2 regions of the Mycolicibacterium confluentis genome follow, and region 1 is predicted to be linked to the other one. Evidence: predicted binding sites of a transcription regulator. Region 1 holds the regulator's gene; the other holds the start of a gene.
What was found. Region 1 encodes LexA, which represses DNA repair genes until DNA is damaged. Its sites were predicted from a motif close to CGAACANNTGTTCG; they were not measured.
Positions count from the first base shown of each region.

Region 2: a site for LexA is predicted at 5,583-5,596, ahead of G6N34_RS19760 (HNH endonuclease signature motif containing protein). Genes of this name have one in related genera too.

Region 1 covers NZ_AP022612.1:2,977,057-2,988,237, forward strand. The annotation lists gene sthA (Si-specific NAD(P)(+) transhydrogenase) at 1-1,306, shown strand, start outside; gene G6N34_RS13830 (proteasome assembly chaperone family protein) at 1,480-2,457, shown strand; gene G6N34_RS13835 (alpha/beta fold hydrolase) at 2,516-3,538, shown strand; gene G6N34_RS13840 (PhzF family protein) at 3,594-4,289, shown strand; gene nrdR (transcriptional regulator NrdR) at 4,320-4,778, opposite strand; gene G6N34_RS13850 (LysM peptidoglycan-binding domain-containing protein) at 4,915-5,421, opposite strand; gene lexA (transcriptional repressor LexA) at 5,696-6,394, shown strand; gene G6N34_RS13860 (sunset domain-containing protein) at 6,413-8,683, opposite strand; gene G6N34_RS13865 (acyl-CoA dehydrogenase family protein) at 8,886-10,046, opposite strand; gene G6N34_RS13870 (molybdopterin guanine dinucleotide-containing S/N-oxide reductase) at 10,160-11,181, shown strand, end outside.
Region 2 covers NZ_AP022612.1:4,170,546-4,181,726, forward strand. The annotation lists gene G6N34_RS19725 (class I SAM-dependent methyltransferase) at 75-701, opposite strand; gene G6N34_RS19730 (PIG-L deacetylase family protein) at 698-1,456, opposite strand; gene G6N34_RS19735 (acyl-CoA dehydrogenase family protein) at 1,453-2,397, opposite strand; gene G6N34_RS19740 (glycosyltransferase family 2 protein) at 2,394-3,107, opposite strand; gene G6N34_RS19745 (HAD family hydrolase) at 3,171-3,887, shown strand; gene G6N34_RS19750 (nitroreductase family deazaflavin-dependent oxidoreductase) at 3,884-4,342, shown strand; gene G6N34_RS19755 (1,4-dihydroxy-2-naphthoyl-CoA synthase) at 4,428-5,345, shown strand; gene G6N34_RS19760 (HNH endonuclease signature motif containing protein) at 5,600-7,009, shown strand; gene G6N34_RS19765 (SDR family oxidoreductase) at 7,194-8,039, shown strand; gene G6N34_RS19770 (VOC family protein) at 8,091-8,477, shown strand; gene G6N34_RS19775 (DUF3349 domain-containing protein) at 8,474-8,779, opposite strand; gene G6N34_RS19780 (hypothetical protein) at 8,787-9,071, opposite strand; gene G6N34_RS19785 (inorganic phosphate transporter) at 9,071-10,342, opposite strand; gene G6N34_RS19790 (DUF3349 domain-containing protein) at 10,561-10,863, shown strand; gene menE (o-succinylbenzoate--CoA ligase) at 10,914-11,181, shown strand, end outside.

The DNA.
Region 1 (11,181 bases):
CGGCACGATGCTCGGCGGCGTGTGCGTCAACACCGGCACGATCCCGTCGAAGACACTCCGCGAGGCCGTCGTCTACCTGACGGGCATGACCCAGCGTGAGCTCTACGGCGCGAGCTACCGGGTCAAGGAGAAGATCACCCCGGCCGACCTGCTGGCCCGCACCCAGCACGTGATCGGCAAGGAGATCGAGGTGGTGCGCTCACAGCTGCTGCGCAACCGCGTCGAGTTGTACACGGGGCACGGCCGATTCGAAGACGAGCACACGATCTCCGTCGACGATCCCAGCCGCGCCGAGCGGATCACGGTCCGCGGCCGATACATCGTCCTGGCCACCGGCACCAAGCCGGCACGCCCGGCCGGTGTGGAGTTCGACGAGCACCGGGTCCTGGACTCTGACGGCATCCTGGACCTCAAGACGCTGCCGACGTCGATGGTCGTGGTCGGCGCCGGGGTCATCGGCATCGAGTACGCCTCGATGTTCGCCGCCCTCGGCACCAAGGTCACCGTCGTGGAGAAGCGGAATTCGATGCTCGAGTTCTGCGATCCGGAGATCATCGAGGCCCTGCGCTTCCACCTGCGGGACCTCGCCGTGACGTTCCGATTCGGCGAGGAGGTCACCGCGGTCGACGTCGGGGCCGCGGGCACCGTCACGACATTGGCCAGCGGTAAGCAGATTCCGGCCGAGACCGTCATGTACTCGGCGGGCCGACAGGGGCAGACCGATCACCTCGACCTCGCCAAGGCGGGCCTGGAGGCCGACGCGCGCGGGCGGATCCACGTCGACGACAACTTCACCACCAAGGTCGACCACATCTACGCCGTCGGCGACGTCATCGGATTCCCCGCACTGGCCGCGACGTCGATGGAACAGGGCAGGCTCGCGGCGTATCACGCATTCGGCGAACCGACCAAAGGCATGATGGAACTGCAGCCGATCGGCATCTACTCCATTCCCGAGGTGTCCTACGTGGGCGCCACGGAGGTGGACCTGACGAGGAACGCCGTGCCTTATGAGGTCGGTGTCTCCCGGTATCGCGAACTCGCGCGCGGGCAGATCGCCGGCGACTCCTACGGCATGCTCAAGCTGCTGGTGTCCACCGACGACCTGCGACTGCTCGGCGTGCACATCTTCGGCACGAACGCGACGGAGATGGTGCACATCGGCCAGGCCGTCATGGGATGCGGCGGGACGATCGAGTACCTCGTCGACGCGGTCTTCAACTACCCGACCTTCTCCGAGGCGTACAAGGTCGCCGCGTTGGATGTGATGAACAAGCTGCGGGCCCTGCAGTTGTACCGGAGTTGACGTCACCTCCTATTCATCGGTGGGCGAAATTACGCCCGACCAGGGATTTTCGCCACCAGCGGAGGCGTTGCACCGCTGTGAGGCCGTGCCGCCGCTGGCACGTCCGACAATGTGAGGGACACTTGAACCCTGAATGACCACGCAGCGTTCAGGCAGTGACGAGGAGGCGAACAATGGCGCACGTACCAGGTCCGAACCAACCCGAGCAGACCGGTATGTACGAGTTGGAGTTCCCCGCGCCGCAACTGGTCAACAACGAGGGCCAGGGGCCGGTGCTGATCCACGCCCTTGAGGGCTTCTCCGATGCGGGCCACGCGATTCGGCTGGCGGCCAAGCACCTCAAGGATCACCTCGACACCGAACTCGTGGCGTCGTTTGCGATCGACGAACTTCTCGACTACCGGTCGCGCCGCCCGCTGATGACGTTCAAGACCGATCACTTCTCCGACTACGAGGATCCCGAACTCTCGCTGTTCGCGCTGCACGACGAGTCCGGGACGCCATTCCTGCTGTTGGCGGGACTGGAGCCCGATCTCAAGTGGGAGCGGTTCATCACTGCGGTCCGACTTCTCGCCGAACGCCTCGACGTGCGGCGCACCATCGGGCTGGGCGCCATTCCGATGGCGGTGCCGCACACCCGGCCGATCACGATGACCGCGCACAGCAACAACGGCGATCTGATCACCGAGCACACGCCCTGGGTCGGCGAGGTCCAGGTGCCCGGAAGCGCCTCAAGCCTGCTCGAGTACCGCCTCGCCCAGCACGGCCACGAAGTCGTCGGGTTCACGGTCCACGTGCCGCACTACCTGGCGCAGACCGACTACCCGGCCGCAGCGCAGGCGCTGCTCGAGGAAGTTGCCCGCAGCGCGTCGCTTGACCTGCCCACCGCGGCGCTCACGGCGGCGGCGGCCGACGTCCGCACCAAAATCGATGAACAGGTCGAGGCCAGTGCGGAGGTCGCTCAAGTGGTGAGCGCGCTGGAGCGTCAGTACGATGCTTTCGTCGCCGCCCAAGAGAATCGATCTTTGCTGGCTCACGACGAGGACCTGCCAAGCGGGGACGAACTCGGAGCTGAGTTCGAGCGCTTCCTCGCCCAGCAGGCGGGTGAGAAGAATCGGGATCCGTTCCGGGACGACGACGGCACGCTGTAAACACGACGGCGGGCCGTAGAGACAACGCCCCACCGGGCCCGACGACGAGGTTGGCGTTATGAGCCCACAGAAGCCGAACCTCCGGTCGGTGCGCGAGCTCTCCCCCACGCTCGAATACCGCACGATCCACGGCTACCGGCGGGCGTTCCGGATCGCCGGAACGGGTCCCGCCCTGCTGCTGATCCATGGCATCGGCGACAACTCGACGACGTGGGACACCGTGCACGCCAAGCTCGCCCAACGATTCACGGTGATCGCGCCCGACCTCCTGGGCCACGGGCAGTCCGACAAGCCGCGAGCCGACTATTCGGTGGCGGCCTACGCCAACGGCATGCGCGACCTACTCAGCGTGCTCGACATCGAGCGCGTCACGGTCATCGGTCATTCCCTCGGCGGCGGAGTCGCCATGCAGTTCGCCTATCAGTTCCCGCAGTTGTTGGAGCGTCTCATCCTGGTCGGGGCAGGCGGTGTGACCAAGGACGTCAACGTGGCGCTGCGGATGGCCTCCCTGCCGTTGGGCGGCGAGGCGCTGGGACTGCTGCGACTGCCGATGGTGCTGCCCGCGCTGCAGGCATTCGGCAAGGCCGCGGGCGCGGTGCTCGGATCCACTCGTGTCGGGCGCGACCTGCCCGATGTGCTGCGCATCCTGCGCGACCTGCCCGAACCGACCGCATCGTCGGCCTTCACCCGCACCCTGCGTGCCGTTGTTGACTGGCGTGGCCAGGTGGTGACGATGCTCGACCGGTGTTATTTGACGGAATCGGTTCCTGTGCAACTCATCTGGGGTGACCAGGATGTCGTCATCCCGGTGGCCCATGCCCGCATGGCGCACGCCGCCATGCCCGGCTCACAACTCGAGATCTTCCCACGCTCAGGCCACTTTCCGTTCCACGACGACCCCGACCGCTTCGTCGAGGTCGTCGAGCGCTTCATCGACACCACCGCACCGGCCGAATACGACCAGGCCGCACTGCGGGAACTCCTGCGGTCCGGGATCACCGAATCCACCCTCACCGGCACGTCCGACACCAAGGTCGCAGTCCTCGACGCGATGGGTCACGACGAGCGTTCGGCGACCTGAGACCGTCGCCGAGGATCCAGACCAAATCCGCGTCACTGCCCAGTACAGTCGGGACATGGGTATCGACGTCACGGTGCTTCGGGTGTTCACCGACTCAGACGGCAACTACGGCAACCCACTCGGCGTGGTCGACGCGAGGACCGTCGCGCCCGAGGACCGGCAGGCCCTTGCCGCTGAATTAGGTTACAGCGAAACCATTTACGTCCACATCCCGGCTGCCGGCGCGGCGACGGCACAGGTGCAGATCTTCACGCCGACAACCGAATTGCCGTTCGCGGGCCACCCGACCGTGGGTGCATCGTGGTGGCTCAAGGAGATCGGGACACCCGTGCACACGCTGCAGACCGCAGCCGGGATCGTTCAGGTCAACTACGACGTCGGCCCTGACAGGCTCACCTCAATCAGCGCACGCTCCGAATGGGCGCCTGAGTTCGCGATCCATGATCTGGACTCGGTCGACGAACTGATGGCGGCCGATCCCGCCGACTACACCGACGACGTCGAGCACTATCTGTGGACGTGGACCGACCGGGATGCCGGGGAGATCCGCTCCCGGATGTTCGCGCCACATCTGGGCATCGTCGAGGACGAGGCCACTGGCGCTGCGGCGGTGCGCATCACCGACTACCTCAGCCGGGACCTGCGCATCACGCAGGGCCAGGGTTCGCGCATCGAGACAACGTGGTCGCCCGAGGGCTGGGTGCAGGTTGCCGGCGCCGCCGTCAACGACGGCATTCGGCGCGTCGACTGAAACTGCCCCAGGACAGCAGGAACGCCAGGGTCAACCCGCGGAGACCCCGCGGTGCTGACGCAGGGCCTCGATTTCGCGTTCGAAGTCGTCGGCCGAGGTGAAAGACCGGTACACCGAGGCGAACCTGAGGTAGGCGACCTCGTCGAGTTCCCGCAGCGGCCCCAGAATCGCGAGACCAACCTCGTTGCTCGGAACTTCAGGACCTGCGGCCCGGACCGCGTCCTCGACCTGCTGGGCGAGCAGGTTGAGCGCGTCATCGTCCACCTGGCGCCCCTGACAGGCCCGGCGCACGCCGCTGATCACCTTCTCCCGACTGAACGGTTCAGTGACCCCGCTGCGTTTCACGACGGCGAGCACGGCCGTCTCGACAGTGGTGAATCTGCGCCCACACTCCGGACAGGAACGGCGCCGACGGATGGCCTGGCCTTCGTCCGTCTCCCGGGAGTCCACGACACGCGAGTCAGGATTCCGGCAGAAAGGACAGTGCATGCCCGCTCCTTCGTCGTGCCGCCTGTGGGATGACCCCAACGACTCAGAGACTACCTGGGTGCGCCGCTCAGCGGCCAGGGCACCGAAGTCCACGACGATCATGACTGTCCGCCACCTGAATTCGAACGTACGGCTGTCAGGCGACCGGCGCGATCAGCGTCTGGCCGGCGTCCAGCGCCCCGGACTCGAGCTCGTTGAGTTCACGGATGCGGTCCACCACGCTGTTCACCGGGGCATCCGGCGCCACCCGGGCGGCCACGTGGGCCAGCGTCTCCCCCGACCGGACCTGCACCACTGCCAGTCGATCCGGAACCGGGGCCGAGGCGTGCGCGGCCTCACCGAACTGCGCGACCACGCCGAGCCACATCGTGATCAGCGCGGCCGTGAAGGCCAGGCCCACCAGGGTCAACGGCGTGATCCGGCGCCCGGGCGTGCGGGCATGGGGAGCGCGCGACACCCGCACTCCGGTACCGCGGTAGCGCGGCGCGATGGCCGCCGGTCGCGCCGGTGCGGGCCGTCCCGCGACGCCGCTGCCGCTCCGAGGGCGCCGCGGTGCGTCGACGCCCGGGGACGTCCGGGGGGCGGGCCACCTGTCTTCACAGAAGGCCGATGCGGTCCTCGGGTACACGCTGGTGTGGGTCATGTCCGGTCCTTTCGGTCGCTGCGGGCGGTCCATGCGTTCGCTCCTGTGTTCGAATATAATCGATCATGTGTTCGACTAGAAGTCTGAAACCGAACATGTGATCGAACCGTAGCCGAACGATAGAACGGGCCTCCGACAAAAAATCGCTCCAGGCCGCCGCGACGAGTCCTCGCCACACCAACATCACCGGCCACAGGGGCACCAGCAGGACAGATGGCGACACGCCTCGAACACATGTTTGATTCTTGCCCCCTGCGGGACTACATTCGAACGCATGGCTGACACCGAGAACGGCAGCAGTTCACCCGCGACCAGTCGCGAAGGCGCGCTCGACCCTGCTCTCACCGAGCGGCAGCGGACCATCCTCGAGGTCATCCGGGCCTCGGTGACCACACGGGGCTATCCCCCGAGCATCCGCGAGATCGGCGACGCGGTGGGCCTGACGTCGACCTCGTCGGTGGCCCACCAACTGCGCACCCTTGAGCGCAAGGGCTATCTGCGCCGTGACCCGAACCGCCCCCGCGCGGTGGACGTCCGTGGCGCTGATGATGTTGCGCACGCCGTGGCGACCGACGTGGCCGGATCCGACGCCCTGCCGGAACCCACGTTCGTGCCCGTGCTGGGACGGATCGCGGCTGGCGGCCCCATCCTCGCCGAGGAGGCTGTCGAGGATGTCTTCCCGCTGCCGCGTGAACTCGTCGGCGAGGGTTCGCTGTTCCTGCTGAAGGTGGTCGGCGAGTCCATGATCGACGCCGCGATCTGCGACGGCGACTGGGTCGTCATACGCCAGCAGAATGTCGCCGACAACGGTGACATCGTGGCCGCGATGATCGACGGCGAAGCCACGGTCAAGACCTTCAAGCGCACCGCGGGTCAGGTGTGGTTGATGCCCCACAACCCGGCGTTCGACCCGATCCCGGGCAACGACGCGGCCATTCTCGGCAAGGTCGTGACCGTCATCCGCAAGATCTGAGCCGCGGTCTGAACGCGGTCAGTCGGCGCGGCTGAACCCGTTCGCCTCAGCCAATTCCGGGCTGGCGAACCAGATCTCGGCGACCGTCTCGTCGTAGCCGGGTGATCCCGGTACGTGGTAGCGCCCCGTTCGCATGCTGCCCTTCACGGGATAGCCCTCTGGCGCCGTATGCGGGTCGTCGAGCGGCAGATGGATGGCCGGCGGTGCGGCCACCTCCGCATGTTCGTCCTCGGCCTCGCCCGACACGACCACGGCGTCCTCGTCGCGCTGGCCCTGGTCGCCGTAGTCCGGCTCCTCGTAGTCCGATTCCCGGTAGCCGCGTTCCGGTTCCTGGTAGCCGCGTTCCGGTTCCTGGTAGCCGGCGTTGACGTCCTGCTGATAGTCCTGCTCGTATTGCGACACGTACCGGCTGGGCGGCGCCTCGAAGCTGCGCGCGGGCGGCGGCGCCGCGCCGTAGACGGGCGCGAACAGCGAGCCCGGACCCGGCAGGTAGTCGTCGTCGTCGTCCGGCTGCGAGGACCAGGACTGGTCGCCCACATCGTGTGCGGCGTGGCGTCCGGCCTGATCGTCACCAACATTGATGACCCGGGTCGGAGCGGTGTCGGCGTCGAGATCGTCCTCGTCGTCCTCGACCGCGTCGGCCGACTCGTGGGCGCCGCGATGAGTGAACAGACCGTCGTCGTCGTCGGCCTGTGGTGCAAGGCGGGGCAGCGACGTGGTCTCTTCGCCCCACGCAGGCCGCGACACCGGCGGCAGGTAGGCGTCGTCGTCGTGCTCGCCGAAGTCCGTGCGGCGCGACCAACCGTTCTCGTCGTCGCGGGCCTCGCCGAACCTCTTCTCGTACGTGGGCTCGTACCCCGAGTCGTAGCCGGGCTCGTACCCGGCGTCGGGGCCCTCGTCCTCGTCGTCGTCCTCGTCGTCGTAGTCGGCGTGCTGCGCGGACCGGCGCCTGCGCATCGCGACCAAGGCGTACACCGAACCCAGCAGCAGCAGGGCGACCGGGATGATCCACCACAGCCACCAGCTCTGCCAGGTGATTCCGCTGTCCGTCTCACCTTCGGGGGCCGCGGGCGGGGCGCTCGGCACGGGTGCGTCCGGTATCTCGAGCCCGCCCAGCGACTGCGCCAGGTTCGCGGGATCGGAGGTGAAGGTGTTGTCCTGACTGTTCCACGAGAGCTCGCCACCGCTGAACTTCTGCGTGACAATCCCGCCCTCGGTGTTCTGATCCCCAGTGGGGACGCCGAGCGCACCCGTGGCGCCGCCCAGCTTGTCCCACGCGGCCTTCATGGCGCCGCGCACGATGACAGCACCGTGTTCCCGCGTCCAGAAGATCGTCGGATTGTCCGGCGCGGAGAAGACCTGGATCCGGCTGTCCGGCACCCCGCCGTCGGCCTCACCGCCGGCCGGAAGACCGAAGTCTCCGGTGGGACCACCGGCCGACTCGTACTTGGCCAGGATGTCCCCCGAAACGGCATGGGCGCCCGTCTCCGGGCTGTAGAACACCTTGCCGCCGGAGAAGTTCTGTCCGGCCCCAGCGTCTCCGATGGCGTACTGCTCCCCGGCCTTGACCCCGAGCGGTCCTGAGGACCCGCCGGCGGCACGCCAGGCGGTCGCGATCGCCGACGCCGCGTCGGACGGGATCTCAAGGCCGACAAGCTGTCCGGCAAGGTCGGCCGGTTCGGTCGTGAAGACCTTGGTGCCGGTGTCGAACGACAGTTGACCACCGGTGAACCGCTGCGAGATGACGTCGCCGGTGTACGTCTCGTCGGCGATGGGGACACCGAGGACGCCAGCCGAGCCACCGAGCTTGTCCCACGCGGCATTGATCGCACCGCGCACCACCCAGGCGCCGGTCTCCGGCGTCCAGAAGATCACGGGGTTGTCAGCGGCGCTGAACGTGCTGTTACGGCTCTCCGGGCTGATCCGGCCCGGACCCTCATCGATGTTCGGGAAGCCCAGATCACTGTCCGCGGGTCCGCCGAGGTCGCGGTACTTCTCCAGGATGGCGCCGTGCATGATTCGCGCACCGGTTGCTGGCGAGAAGAAGATCGCCCCACCGGCAAAGTTCTGCCCGAAACCCGGGCCCACGGCATAGACACCGCCATCCCGCGGGCCCAGGGTCGACGCGTCTCCACCGGCGGCGTCGAACGCCGCATTGATCGCGTCCGTGGCGTCACTTTCCGGTGACGCATGCGCAGTCGGCGCAAAAAGCGCGACCGCGGCGGCAGCGAGAACAATTCCCAACGCCGTTCGACCGATTCCCCCGAATCGTTTCCACTGCCGTGTCATCGACTCACCCCGCGCTTTCCGACCCTGCCATCTGCATCGTCAGCCTGCGAGGACCAGCCCGAATTCAGGGCACAGTCGAAGACGGGCCAACCTCATCCGGCACAGAATACCCATACGTAACGTAAATAACATGCATCCGGGACCCGAAAGCACGGTTTCGATACGGGACGGTTATTCTCTTCGCTCTTGAAAGAGCGCCGGATCAGACGCCCAGGCTGCGCCCGATGATCTCTTTCATGATCTCGGTGGTGCCGCCGAAGATGGTCTGCACACGGGCGTCCAACCAGGCGCGGGCAACGTTGTACTCGCGCATGTAGCCGTAGCCACCGTGCAACTGCAGGCAGCGGTCGATGAGCTTGACCTGCGCCTCGGTGGCGTACCACTTGGCCATCGCGGCCTGCTCGGCCGACAGGTGCGCCTTGGTGTGCATCTTGAGGAACTCGTCGATCATGATGCGCACCGCGGTGGTCTCGGTGGCCAGCTCGGCCAGCACGAACCGGCTGTTCTGGAAGCTGCCGATCGGCTTGCCGAACGCCTTGCGCTCCTTGCAGTACTGGATGGTCTCCTCGAGAACCGCCTCCATGGCTGCGGCGGCCGAGATCGCGATCGTCATGCGCTCCTGGGGCAGGTTCTGCATCAGGTAGACGAAGCCCTGTCCCTCCTCGCCGAGGAGATTCTCGACGGGCACCTTGACGTCGGTGAAGGACAGCTCGGCGGTGTCCTGGGCCTCCAGGCCGACCTTGTCGAGGTGGCGACCGCGCTCGAAGCCCTCCATGCCGCGCTCCACCATCAGCAGCGAGAAGCCCAGCGCGCCCTTCTCGGGGTCAGTCTGAGCGACGACGATCACCAGGTCGGACAGGATGCCGTTGGTGATGAAGGTCTTCGAGCCGTTGAGGATGTAGTGATCGCCCTGCTTGACGGCGCGGGTCTTGATGCCCTGCAGGTCGCTTCCGGTGCCCGGTTCGGTCATGGCGATCGCGGTGATCAGTTCGCCGGAGCAGAACCCGGGCAGCCAACGCTGCTTCTGCTCCTCGGTGCACAGGCGCAGCAGGTACGGCGCCACGACGTCGTTGTGCAGCGCGAAGCCCAGTCCGCTGAAGCGGCCGCGCGTGTTCTCCTCGGCGATCACCGCGTTGTAGCGGAAGTCATCGTTGCCGCCGCCGCCGTACTCCTCCGGCACCGCCATGCCGAGGAAGCCCTGCTTGCCGGCCTCGAGCCACGCACCTCGGTCGACGATCTTGTCCTTCTCCCACTGCTCGTGGTACGGCGCGACATGCTTGTCCAGGAAGGCGCGGTACGACTCGCGGAAGAGATCGTGCTCGGGCTCGAACAGGGTGCGCTGGAACTTCACGGCGTTGCTCACGGGGACCTCCGGGGCGGGTTTGATCAAACTGCGAATCTTGCGCACGACGATATACCAACCGGGTGGTTGGTCGGGAATCGGGCTGCCGACCTGCGCACCTAGACTCGGGAGTCATGAGTGCGCGCGGCAACACCGCACCGATGAGCCTCACCCACTGGGGTGCGTTCCATGCCGACGTCGCCGACGGCGACATCACCGCCGTCACCGCCCCGGCCTACGACACTGACCCGTCGCCGCTGCTCGACAACCTGGTCGGGTCGATCCGGCACCGCTCCCGCGTCGCGGCCCCCGCGGTGCGGCGCGGTTGGCTCGAACACGGCCCCGGCCCCACCGGGGCACGCGGCTCCGACGAGTTCGTCGAACTGTCGTGGCCCGAGCTGACCGAGGTGCTCGCGACCGAACTGCGTCGGGTGGTCGACCGGTACGGCAACGAGGCCATCTACGGCGGCTCCTACGGCTGGTCCAGCGCCGGGCGCTTCCACCACGCACAGAGCCAGGTGCACCGGTTCCTGAAACTGCTCGGCGGATACACCTTCTCGCGACACTCCTACAGCCTCGGCGCCACCGGCGTGATCATGCCGCGCGTGGTGGGCACGCACGACAACCTGTTCAAACGCTCCACGAGCTGGGACGTGATCGCCGAGCACACCGATCTGCTGGTCTGCTTCGGCGGTGTCGGCCTCAAGAACACCGCGATCAACGATGGTGGCACCACGGCACATCCGGCCCGCGAGGCGCTGGCGCGGTTCCGCGCCCGCGGCGGGCACATCGTGTCGGTCTCCCCCCTGCGCGACGACGTCGTCGGGCCCTGCGACTGGCTGGCCGCCGTACCGGGCACCGATGTGGCCATCATGCTCGGCCTGGCGCACACCCTGGTCTCTGAGGGGCTGCACGACAAGGAGTTCCTGCGCGAATTCTGCACGGGCTACGACGTGTTCGAGGGGCACCTGCTCGGCCACGACGACGGCGTGCCCAAGTCGGCGGAGTGGGCCGCACAGATCAGCGGGGTGCCCGCCGACACGCTGCGCGCCCTGGCCCGGCGGATGGCGGCGGGGCGCACGATCCTCACTGTCAGCTGGTCGCTGCAGCGCACCCGCTACGGCGAGCAGGCCCCCTGGATGGGCCTGACACTGGC
Region 2 (11,181 bases), 1.2 Mb from region 1:
AAATTGTCGCTATTTCAAGTGATTTGCATGCCAAACCGCACACAAGTCGCGCCATTCTGCGATCACGGCACCGATCACCGGACCACGCCGGGAAGACCCTCCCGCATCGCCACCGAGGCACCCACCCCGGTGTCGAACACCTCGATGACGACATCGCGGTCGCAGTAGCGTCCGATCGACTTCAGTCCGTGCGTCGAGGCGATGATGTCGGTCGCGATGTCACCGGTCAGCGGGTAATCGATCACCTCGTGTCGCCAGTGCGCCGCGACCACCGTGGTACCGGGCATCAACCGTGCACACTCGCGGTTCAGCACCGCCGACAGCAGACCGGCGTTGAAGTAGTACGCGACCTCGGAGAGCACCACCAGATCGAACGCCCCCTGCGGCCAGGGCTGGTCCAGGGAGGCCTGCGCCAGCGTTACCTGATGGCGGCAGTTGAGTCGGCGCAACCGCTCGTCGGCCACCTGCAGGGCGCCTTCGGCCACGTCGATCGCGGTGACGTGGTCGCACCTCTCGACGAGGCGCTGGGTCAGGGTGCCGATGGAACAGCCCGGTTCGAAGGCGTGCCGGTACTGCCGGTTCGGCAGCATCGCGGTGGTGATCGCGTACTTGCGCTGTTCGTACCAACGCGTGGACAACTGCCAGGGGTCCTCTGCGGCCGCATAGATGCGATCGAAGTAGTGGTCGGGCAGCCTGCTCAACGGAACACGACCTCCCCCACTGCGAGCAGGCGGCGGAGCACGAAGGGTGGCACCACGGGTTCGACGCCGGGTGCGGGCGGTTCCATCTGACTGCGGAAACAGTTGATGGCATGGTGTTTCCGGCCCAGCGCCGAGCGGGTCACCGCCACCGATTGGGCCCTGTCCCACGGCACATCCGGGTCACCCGGGCTGGCCCAGTGCCACATCCACATCGGATACTCCAGGAGCGGGTTGCCTGCGCGGTGCGCGGCCGCGGCAGCGCTCGCACCGACCGCCTCGTGGTCGGGGTGTCCGTCCCCGCGCCACGTCGCCGCACACCACATCCCGGGGCGGTCCAGCAGGATCAGGGTGAGCAGTTCCGTCAGCGTGTCGGTGTGCTCGTCCAACCGGCCATCGGGAAAGCCCAGGTGAATCGGTTGCCGAACACCGAGAAGCCGTGCCGCTGCATTCATCTCGTTGCGGCGACGACCCTCGAGACGAATCCTGTCGAACGCCGACAGATCGCGGTAAGCGGCGCCGCCGTCACTGGCGGAGACCACGTCGACCTGGACACCGCGTTGGGTCAGGGTCGCGGCCAGGCCACCCACCCCCAACGTCTCGTCGTCGGGATGCGCTGCCACCACCACCAGTCCAGGGCAGTCCGCGAGGTCCAGTTCGGGCATCGGCGGCCTGGGCAACCACTGCGCAACCGGGGTGCCGCCCTCCGACAACGGCATGGCGGCAAAGCGCGCGCAGTTGCTGACCACCGACGTCATCGGTGCGTTCCCGCCAGGGCGCCGAGGGCCGCGAGGTCACGTTCGGCATGACTCTGTCGCACGTAGACGGACAGGTCTGCCACCCGACGGGCGTGTCGATCATCCGTGCACAGCGGAACCGGACCCAATGCCCGCGCCGTGCGCGTGATCGCCTCGTCCACCGCGGTCTCCGCGACCGCCCGGACCCGCCGGGCCAACATCTCACCGCGTCCAGCACGGTCGAAGGGGTCGGCGTCGATCTCTGCCGCCGCCATCGCGAGAACCGCCTCGGCGGCAGTCAGCGCCGCATCGACCGCGCCCAGATGCGCCAGCGCATGCTCGTCGGCGGCGCCCGACGCAACACTGTCGTACAGAGGTTGCGCGACGGCCTGCGCCCCGCCCAACCAACATGCCGCGACGCCGATGGCGCCGTGCCAGAAACCCGGACGATTCAGGTAGTCGCCGGGCTCACCCACGGGGACCGCCGGCGTGTTGGTGAACTGCACTGCGCGCGTGTCACTTCCGGCCATGCCGGGGTTCGCCCACGTGCTCGGCAGCGGGCGGACACTCTGGCCCGTCAACGTGACGGCGTACAGACCCCGTTGACCGTCGGCGTCGGCGGCCGTCACCAGCGCGTTGGTGCAGAACGACGCTCCCGAACACCACGCCTTGGTGCCGTTGAGAAGCGACGTGCCGTCGGACGTCGCCTCGGCGACCAGAGTCGCCTCGGGAGCCTCGGCCGCCCACACGCCCCACACTTCATTGAACTGCACCGGTTTTCCGCCGAGTTCGTGCAGAATCGCGACAGCATCGAGATGAGCTTCGGCAATCCGCGCCGCGGTGATGTCATCGCGGGCCATCTCGGTCAGAAGTCGCCAGCGCCGCGCGGTCGCCCCCGACGCGGGCAGTGGCAGGTCAAGCCGACCGATGTCGAGCCAATGCGAGATCACGCCCGCCGTCATACTGAATCCTTCACTCTCACAGGGGAACCGTCGGTCAGGTCACGCAGGTGCCTGGCGAATCCGCGGGGCGCGCGACCGGTGAGTCGCGACGAGGTGGCCACCGACAGACGTGTGTCGCGTCGGATCCGCAGGCTCGCGGCCTCGAACCTGTCCACCAGGTCGACGTCCTCCCCCGTCGGCAACGCGCGGAAACCGCCGACGTCCCAGTACGCATCGGCGCGAAAGCCCATGTTCGCGCCGTGGACGTGGCCGTGCCCGTCAGGGTGTCGGCGCGCGCGGTAGCGGGCCAGGTAACGCCGAACCACGTCGGGGGGCAGCCCGCGCCAGTTCGAGACCCGCACCACGCCCAGCACCATGTCGGCGTCGGCGCGCAGTTGCCGGACCAGCCAGTCCGGGTCGACCACGCTGTCGGCATCGGTGGTCGCAAACCAGGTGGGTCCACCTGGGTGAAGTTCGCGCGCGCGGTGAAAGCCCGCGGCCCGCGCGGCACCGACGTTTCCGACGTCCGTCATGACGACTTCGACCGCCGACCCGAATGAGGCCGCGGCCGCCTCCGTGCCGTCGTCGCAGTCGTCGAGCACCGCCACCACGGAGACCGGCAGGGAGGCCCGCGTAGCAGCGGTCAGGACCGCGCGCAGGCACAACGGCAGGTGCTCAGCTTCGTTGTGCGCTGGGATCACCACAGCGGCGCGTTGGTAGACCACCGACATGGCTGATAAGTAGCCGTTCGCGACGGTTTCCACACATTCCCCAGCGAGCGATGCGGTGGCACCATGGAGGTCGTGCAGTCCCTGCGACGTCTCAAAGCCGTTCTGTTCGACTTCTCCGGCACGCTGTTCCGCCTGGAGGAGAAGGACAGTTGGTTCGAGGGAATCAAGCTGCCGGGCCAGGCCGGCCGGCAGATCGACGGCCACGTTCAAGCCGAGTTGATGCGCAGGATGACCGCGCCGACCGGGCATATGGTCCCGATGGGACCCAACGAGCACTACGCCTGGACCAACCGCGACCTCGAGCCGGACCTGCACCGCGAGGCTTATCTGCACGTGCTGCGGGAGTCCGGCGTCACCGACCACCACGCCGAGTCGCTGTATCAGCGCCTGATCTCGCCGTCGTCGTGGACTCCGTACCTCGACACCGCAGACGTCCTGCGCAAGCTGTCGAAGGCCGGCATCCGGACCGCGGTGGTGTCCAACATCGCCTTCGACGTCCGCCCGGCGTTTGAGGGGATCGAGGCGACGGACCACGTCGATGAGTTCGTGCTGTCGTATGAGGTGGGCGCCGTCAAACCCGATCCGAAGATCTTCGCGACCGCGCTGCAGCGCCTTGAGGTCGAGCCCGCCGAGGCGATCATGGTCGGCGACAGCGAGGAGGCCGACGGCGGGGCGCAGGCGCTGGGGTGCGAGTTCGTGCTGGTCGATCCGCTGCCCGTCGCCGACAGGCCCGACGGGCTGCGGCGCGCACTGCTCCATCACGGCGTGGACGTTTCGTGAGTGAACGCATCCGGCCGCCGTGGTGGCTCAAGCCGCTGAACAAGGTCCTGATCGCCAGCATGCGCCTCGGTCTACCGACGTTCGGCAGAGAGATGCCAATGGTGCTGACGGTCGTCGGCCGCAAGTCCGGCAAGCCCCGCTCGACGCCGATCACACCGATGATCGTCGACGGGCAGCGCTACGTCGTCGGCGGATTCCCCGGAGCGGACTGGGTGCGCAACGCCCGCGCCAACCCCGTCGCCACCCTGACCAGGAATCGTCGAGACGAGCGCGTGCACATGACCGAGATGTCGGTCGAAGAGGCGCGGCCGCTGCTGCGACAGTTCCCCGTCCTGGTGCCCACGGGTGTGGAGTTCATGAAGAACGCGGGTCTGGTCAGCAGCGACGACGCACCCGAGGAGTACGAGGCCCTGGCCGGGCGGTGCGCGGTGTTCCGGTTCGATCCGCTGGAGTGAGGCCGCAACGGCTTCGATCCGCTGGATCGACGCCCCGACGATCCGCTGGAGTGAGGCCGCAACGGTCCGACTACGGTGTGATGTCGTGAGCGAGAACCCCTTCGATCCCAGTCTGTGGCGGCCGGTGGACGGGTTTGCCGATCTGATCGACATCACCTACCACCGCCACGTCGACAGCGCGGGCCGCCTGCAGCCGACCGTGCGCATCGCCTTCAACCGGCCCGAGGTGCGCAACGCGTTTCGCCCCGGCACGGTGGACGAGTTGTACCGCGCGCTGGATCACGCACGGATGTCCCCCGATGTGGGCGTCGTGCTGCTGACCGGCAATGGGCCGTCGCCCAAGGACGGCGGCTGGGCGTTCTGCTCGGGTGGGGATCAGCGCATCCGCGGGCGCACCGGGTATCAGTACGCCTCCGGCGATACGGCCGACACCGTCGACGTCGCGCGTGCCGGCCGCCTGCACATTCTTGAGGTCCAGCGCCTGATTCGGTTCATGCCGAAGCCCGTGATCTGCCTGGTGAACGGGTGGGCCGCCGGTGGCGGGCACTCGCTGCACGTGGTCTGCGACCTCACGCTGGCCAGCCGCGAGCATGCCCGGTTCAAGCAGACCGACGCCGACGTCGGCAGTTTCGACGGCGGTTACGGCAGTGCGTATCTGGCGCGACAGGTGGGCCAGAAGTTCGCGCGTGAGATCTTCTTCCTCGGCAAGGCCTACACCGCCGAGCAGATGCACCACATGGGTGCGGTGAACGAGGTCGTGGACCACGCCGACCTGGAGAACGTCGCGCTGGAGTGGGCGGCGGCGATCAACGGCAAATCGCCTCAGGCACAACGCATGTTGAAGTACGCGTTCAATCTGCTCGACGACGGTCTGGTCGGTCAGCAGTTGTTCGCGGGCGAAGCCACCCGGTTGGCCTACATGACCGATGAGGCCGTCGAGGGGCGCGACGCCTTCCTGGAGAAGCGCGACCCCGACTGGGATCCGTTCCCGCGGTACTTCTAGGGGTTGTGGAAGTTCGGCTGTCCGTCCGTTTCGGCAGCCTCGTGTCCGGTGACCCGTCGGCGCTGCATGCCGCCGGTGTCGTTCCGACACGCCAGCAACGCCGTTCAGGCGCCCTTGGTGCCCGCACAACGAACCTGCACCGCACGATGAGCAATCCATCGCGCCAGCGGAACCACTGAAATCCCTTCTGCCCCTTGGGTTTCTCCTGCCACATTTCGACGAATTTTGTCGGTAAGTCGAACTAGTGTTCGAATATGACTTCGGTGACCGACCTGCTCTCTGAGCTGGAGGCCACCCACGCCCAACTCGTCGCTGCGACCGTCGATGATCTCTCGGCAGAGCAGGTGCTCACGGTGATGGAACGCCTGCAGAAAATGAGCTGGGCCAGCGCGACGGTCGACCACAAACTCATCACCCAGTTGGAGGAACTCGGCCCCGAAGCATTGGGTGGGGACAAGGTCACCAAGGTCCTGACCCATCGGTTGCGAATCTCCGCCGAGGAAGCCCGCCAACGCGGCGCCGATGCCGAGGCGTTGGGTCCCCGGCGGGCGATGACCGGCGAGGTGCTGGACCCGGTCATGCCCAATGTGGCCGCGCAGGTGGCCGAGGGCCGGGTGGGGCCCGCACACGTGAAGAGCATCCGGGAGTTCTTCACAGCCCTGCCCGACCACGTCGACCTCAGCGCCCGAGTCGCGGCCGAGGAGTTGGCGGCCGGGCATGCCTCCACGCTGGGCGTGCCCGACTTCCGGGCCGCGTTGAACCGGATGCTGCTGTGGCTCGACCCCGACGGCTCCTTCAACGACGCCGACATCCAACGCCGCCGAGGGATCACCTTCGGTAAGCAGGGTGCTGACGGGCTCATCCGGGTCAGTGGACACCTCACCCCGGAAGCCTGGGCGGTCTGGGAACCGGTGATGGCGAAAAACGCCGCACCCGGGATGTGCAACCCCGACGACGAGGCACCGTGTGTCACCGGCAGGCCCTCAGAAGCGCAGATCAAGGCCGATCACCGCACCAAAGCTCAACGCCAGCACGACGCCCTGCTCGCCGGCGGCCGCATGATCCTGGCTTCGAAGAAACTCGGGAAACTCAACGGCCTGCCCGTCACCGTCATCGTCACCACAACCTTGAAAGAACTGCAGTCCGGGGCCGGGTTCGGGATCACCGGCGGCGGATCTCTGTTGCCGATGCGTGACCTGATCCGGATGGCCTCCCACGCCTTCCACTACCTGTCGGTGTTCGACGACGACGGGCAAGCCCTCTACCTGGGGCGGGCCAAGCGGATCGCCACCCCCGCCCAACGCCTGGTCCTGTTCTCCAAAGAACGCGGCTGCAGCGCCCCCGGATGCACCGCCTCGTTCTACCAATGCCAGGTCCATCACGCCGCCCAAGACTGGATCGAGGGCGGAGAAACCAACGTCAACGAACTCACGTTGGCCTGCGGGACCGACAACCGCAAAGTCGGACCCGACGGCTGGGCCACGCGGATCCGCGATGACGGCCGCTGCGAATGGATCCCACCACCACACCTCGACAACGGTGGACCACGGGTCAACGACCACCACCACCCCGAAAACCTCCTCAACCCCTACAAGGAGGACAACGAAGCGCGGCCCGGACCACCCCAGTCAGGTGCCGATGGCCCCGACCCCGACGGCGAGTGAGCCGTCGGGGTGACTGGGGGTGCGCACGGTCCGGATCACCGGCGCAGGTGCAGTCGACTGGCGTCGACGCCGGCCGCGAACGAGGGAGCCGGGGGCACGGGCGCAGCTGGCCTGGGACGGCGAAAGCTGAGGGGTGGGCAGGGACCACGGAGGCTGACAGGTGCGCGAATTAGAGTGCAGTGTCGTGAACCCCCTGCGCCGCCTGACGGACTCCCTGGCAATGGCCGGAATGCGTCCCCCGCTGAGCCTGCCCACCGGCACACGCATCGACCTGCGTGGGAAACGAGTGCTGCTGACGGGTGCGTCGTCGGGCATCGGGGCGGCCGCGGCCGAACAGTTCGCCAAGGCGGGCGCGTCGGTGATCCTGGTGGCCCGACGGCAGGAACTGCTCGACGAGGTCACGGCGCGGATCACGGAGAGCGGCGGCGAGGCGCGGGCCATCGCGTGCGACCTCACAGACCTGGAGGCCATCGACGCGCTCGCGGAAACCGTTGGCGCCGTGGATATTCTGATCAACAACGCGGGACGTTCGATCCGCAGGCCGATGGCCGAGTCGCTGGACCGCTGGCATGACGTCGAACGCACCATGACACTGAACTACTACGCACCACTGCGCCTCATCCGGGCATTCGCCCCAGGCATGATCGAGCGCGGCGACGGCCACATCATCAACGTCGCCACGTGGGGTGTGATGAACGAGGCCGCGCCACTGTTCGCGGTGTACAACGCCTCCAAGGCAGCTCTGTCGGCGGTCAGCCGAGTCATCGAAACGGAGTGGGCGCCCAAGGGCGTGCACTCCACCACGTTGTACTACCCGTTGGTCGCGACGCCGATGATCTCGCCGACCAAGGCCTACGACGGTCTGCCCGCGCTGACCGCCGAGGAGGCGGGTGAATGGATGATCCGCGCCGCACGCACCCGACCCGTGCGCATCGCTCCGCGGATGGCGGTCACGGCCCGCGCTGTCGACGTCGTCGCACCGGGTCTGCTGGCGAACATCATGAAACGACAAGGCATCCAACCGACCTGATCCCGGTGTGTCGCACGTGAATACGAGTGGTCACCCACAAGACTGACCCCCATGGAGATTCTGGCCAGTCGGGTGCTGCTCCGGCCGGCGGACTACGAGCGGTCGCTGGCCTTCTACCGCGACACGATCGGATTGGCGATCGCCCGTGAATACGGCGGCGGCACGGTGTTCTACGCGGGCCAGTCGCTGATCGAACTGGCCGGGCACGGCGGCCCACCGGCAGGCGCACCCCCGTTTCCCGGCGCGTTCTGGTTGCAGGTCCGTGACCTCTACGCCACGCAGGCCGAACTCCAAGCGCGAGGCGTAGAGATCGCCCGGGAGGCGCGACGCGAACCGTGGGGACTGCACGAGATGCATGTCGCCGATCCCGACGGCGTCGACCTGATCTTTGTGCAGGTGCCCGAGACGCATCCGCTGCGTCGCGACACCCGGGACTAACGCGCCGGCGCCGCCAACGGCCACCCGACGGACGCCAGTCGCGCCGCCACCTGGTGGATCTCCTCCGGGTTGGGCTCCTTCTCGGCAACCTCGCGAATGGCCTGCTCGATCTGTTCCGGCGTGACCGGATCCGCATCGCTCTGCAGCAGCACCACCCGCGCAGCGAGTTTGACCTCTTCTTCGGTGAGCGTGCGGGTCAACAGCGCCAGCAGCGGGAAGTAATCCTTGGTCGGGATGCCGTGCGGGTAACCGTCATGCAGCCAGTGCAGGACGTTGTCGAGAACGCTGGAGTTTTCAGACACGCAGACCTCACTTCTTGGGGACGAAGGGGAACAAGTCGACGTCGAAGTGATGAATGACCGTCGTGCGCGTGATCCACAGGATCGCCGCGACAATCACCAGTCCGACGAATGCGAACAACAACAGACCGAGGAATTTCAGCGCGGGGTTGGGTGCCCGCGTCGCGCCGTCCACGTCGACCTCACCGGACCCGGCCGAGTAGGACACCAAGCCCACCGCGAACAGCGCGGGCAGACCGGCACCCAGGACCAGGCCGACCAGGAGCACTCGGAAGATGCTGTCGAGGTAAGGCATCAGAGGGTCCCTGCCTTGGTGTCGTCACTGGACACCGACGACACAGTCGGGTCTGGAGTGAGGTCTGGCATCTGCGCGGGCACCACCGAATTGGTGGTGGCGTCCCAATCGGCGTTGACGTTGGTGTGGTCGACCTTCTGCTGCTGCGCGCGCCACCACATGTAGTAGGACAGGCCGACCAGGATGCTGAAGATCACCAGGTCCCCGATCAGCGGCGACGTGATGCCTGCGATGCCGTGCGAGAGCCAGAACGTCACCGCACCGACGAGACCGGCGGCGGGAAGCGTCACGAGCCATGCAACCGCCATGCGACCGGCGACGGCCCAGCGCACCTCGGCGCCCGGCTTGCCGACACCCGATCCCAGGATCGAACCGGTGGCGACGTGCGTCGTCGACAACGCCATGCCCGCAGCGCTCGAACTCAGGATGATGGCCGCCGACGACGCCTCGGCCGCGAGGCCCTGCGGGGACTCGATCTCGACGAGGCCCTTGCCGAGCGTGCGGATGACACGCCACCCGCCCAGGTAGGTGCCCAGGCCGATGGCCAGCGCACAACTGGCGATCACCCAGAACGGCAGGCCGTTCTCCTTGACGTCACCGGTCAGATGGCCGGTGGTGATCAGCGCGAGCGCGATGACACCCATCGTCTTCTGTGCGTCGTTGGTGCCGTGCGACAACGCGACCAGGGAAGCCGTCGCGATCTGCCCCCAGCGGAAGCCCTGCTCACGCTGACGCTTCGAGACCCGCCGGGTGATGCGGTACACCATCCAGGTGCCGCAGGCCGCGACGACGCCTGCGATCAGCGGAGCGGCGAGCGCCGGGATCAGCACCTTCTGCGTGACGCCGGACCAGTTGACGCCCGCAAGGCCGATCGCGGCGAGGCCCGCACCGATCAGACCGCCGAAGAGCGCGTGCGACGAACTGGACGGGATGCCGAACAGCCACGTGAGCAGGTTCCAGAGGATGCCGCCGATCAGGCCGGCGAAGATGATCGTCAGACCCATCGAAGCGTCGATGGTGGGCAGAAGTGAGCCGGTTTTGCCGTCTTGAATCTTGAGCACCGACGTCGTGACAGTCACGGCGACCTCGACCGAGAGGAATGCGCCCACGAGGTTGAGCACTCCCGCGAGCAGCACCGCGGTCTTAGGCCTGAGCGCCCGGGTTGCGATCGACGTCGCCATGGCGTTTCCGGTGTCATGGAAGCCGTTGGTGAAGTCGAAAGCCAGGGCTGTTGTGATCAACAGCACCAAGATGATCAGCTCGGCGCTCATGGTGCTCATTCTGTAGCCACACCATGCGATTTACCTAGCCGCGCCACGCACCAGAATACGGAGCGACCAGGCACTTTGCCTGGGTGGTAACTGTGTTCATCTACTGTTCATCTTCTGTCTGGAACCCGTTGGGGACCGCTGGCGCTCGCTGGCGAACCCGGGTGTGTTGCAGCACACTAGGATCCTGGTCGAGCCACCACTTATCAGGAGCCGACGCCGTGAATCGTTTTCTCAGCGCCATCGTCTCCTGGCTGCGCGCCGGGTACCCCGAGGGCGTGCCTCAAAACGATTACCTGCCGTTGCTGGCGCTGCTCTCGCGCCGGTTGACTACCGACGAAGTCAAGATCGTGGCGCGTGAGCTCACCAGTCGCCCGGAATTCGACGACATCGACATCGGCACCGCCATCATGCGGATCACCGACGAACTGCCGTCGGCCATCGACGTCGAACGCGTCCGCGAACGGCTCGCCGCCAAGGGGTGGCCGCTCGACGATCCCCGAGACGGGGAGGTCAGCGAATAGCCCCGCTACGCGCACTGGTCGTTCCCCCGGGCCCGTCGGCGTCCCCGATGATGGCCGCACTCGACGTCGTCCTCGACGGCACCGCGAGCGCGGTGCTGCCGATTCCCGGTGGCGACCTTCGCCAAAGTGATCTGCTCACAACGTCATTGCGCGTTGGCGAGGACATCGACGACGACGTCGCACTGGTGGTGTCCACCTCGGGAACCACCGGAACCCCGAAGGGCGCGATGCTGACCGCGGCCGCACTGGTCGCGAGCGCGTCGGCGACGCATGACCGCCTCGGCGGCCTGGGCACCTGGCTGTTGGCGCTTCCGGCCC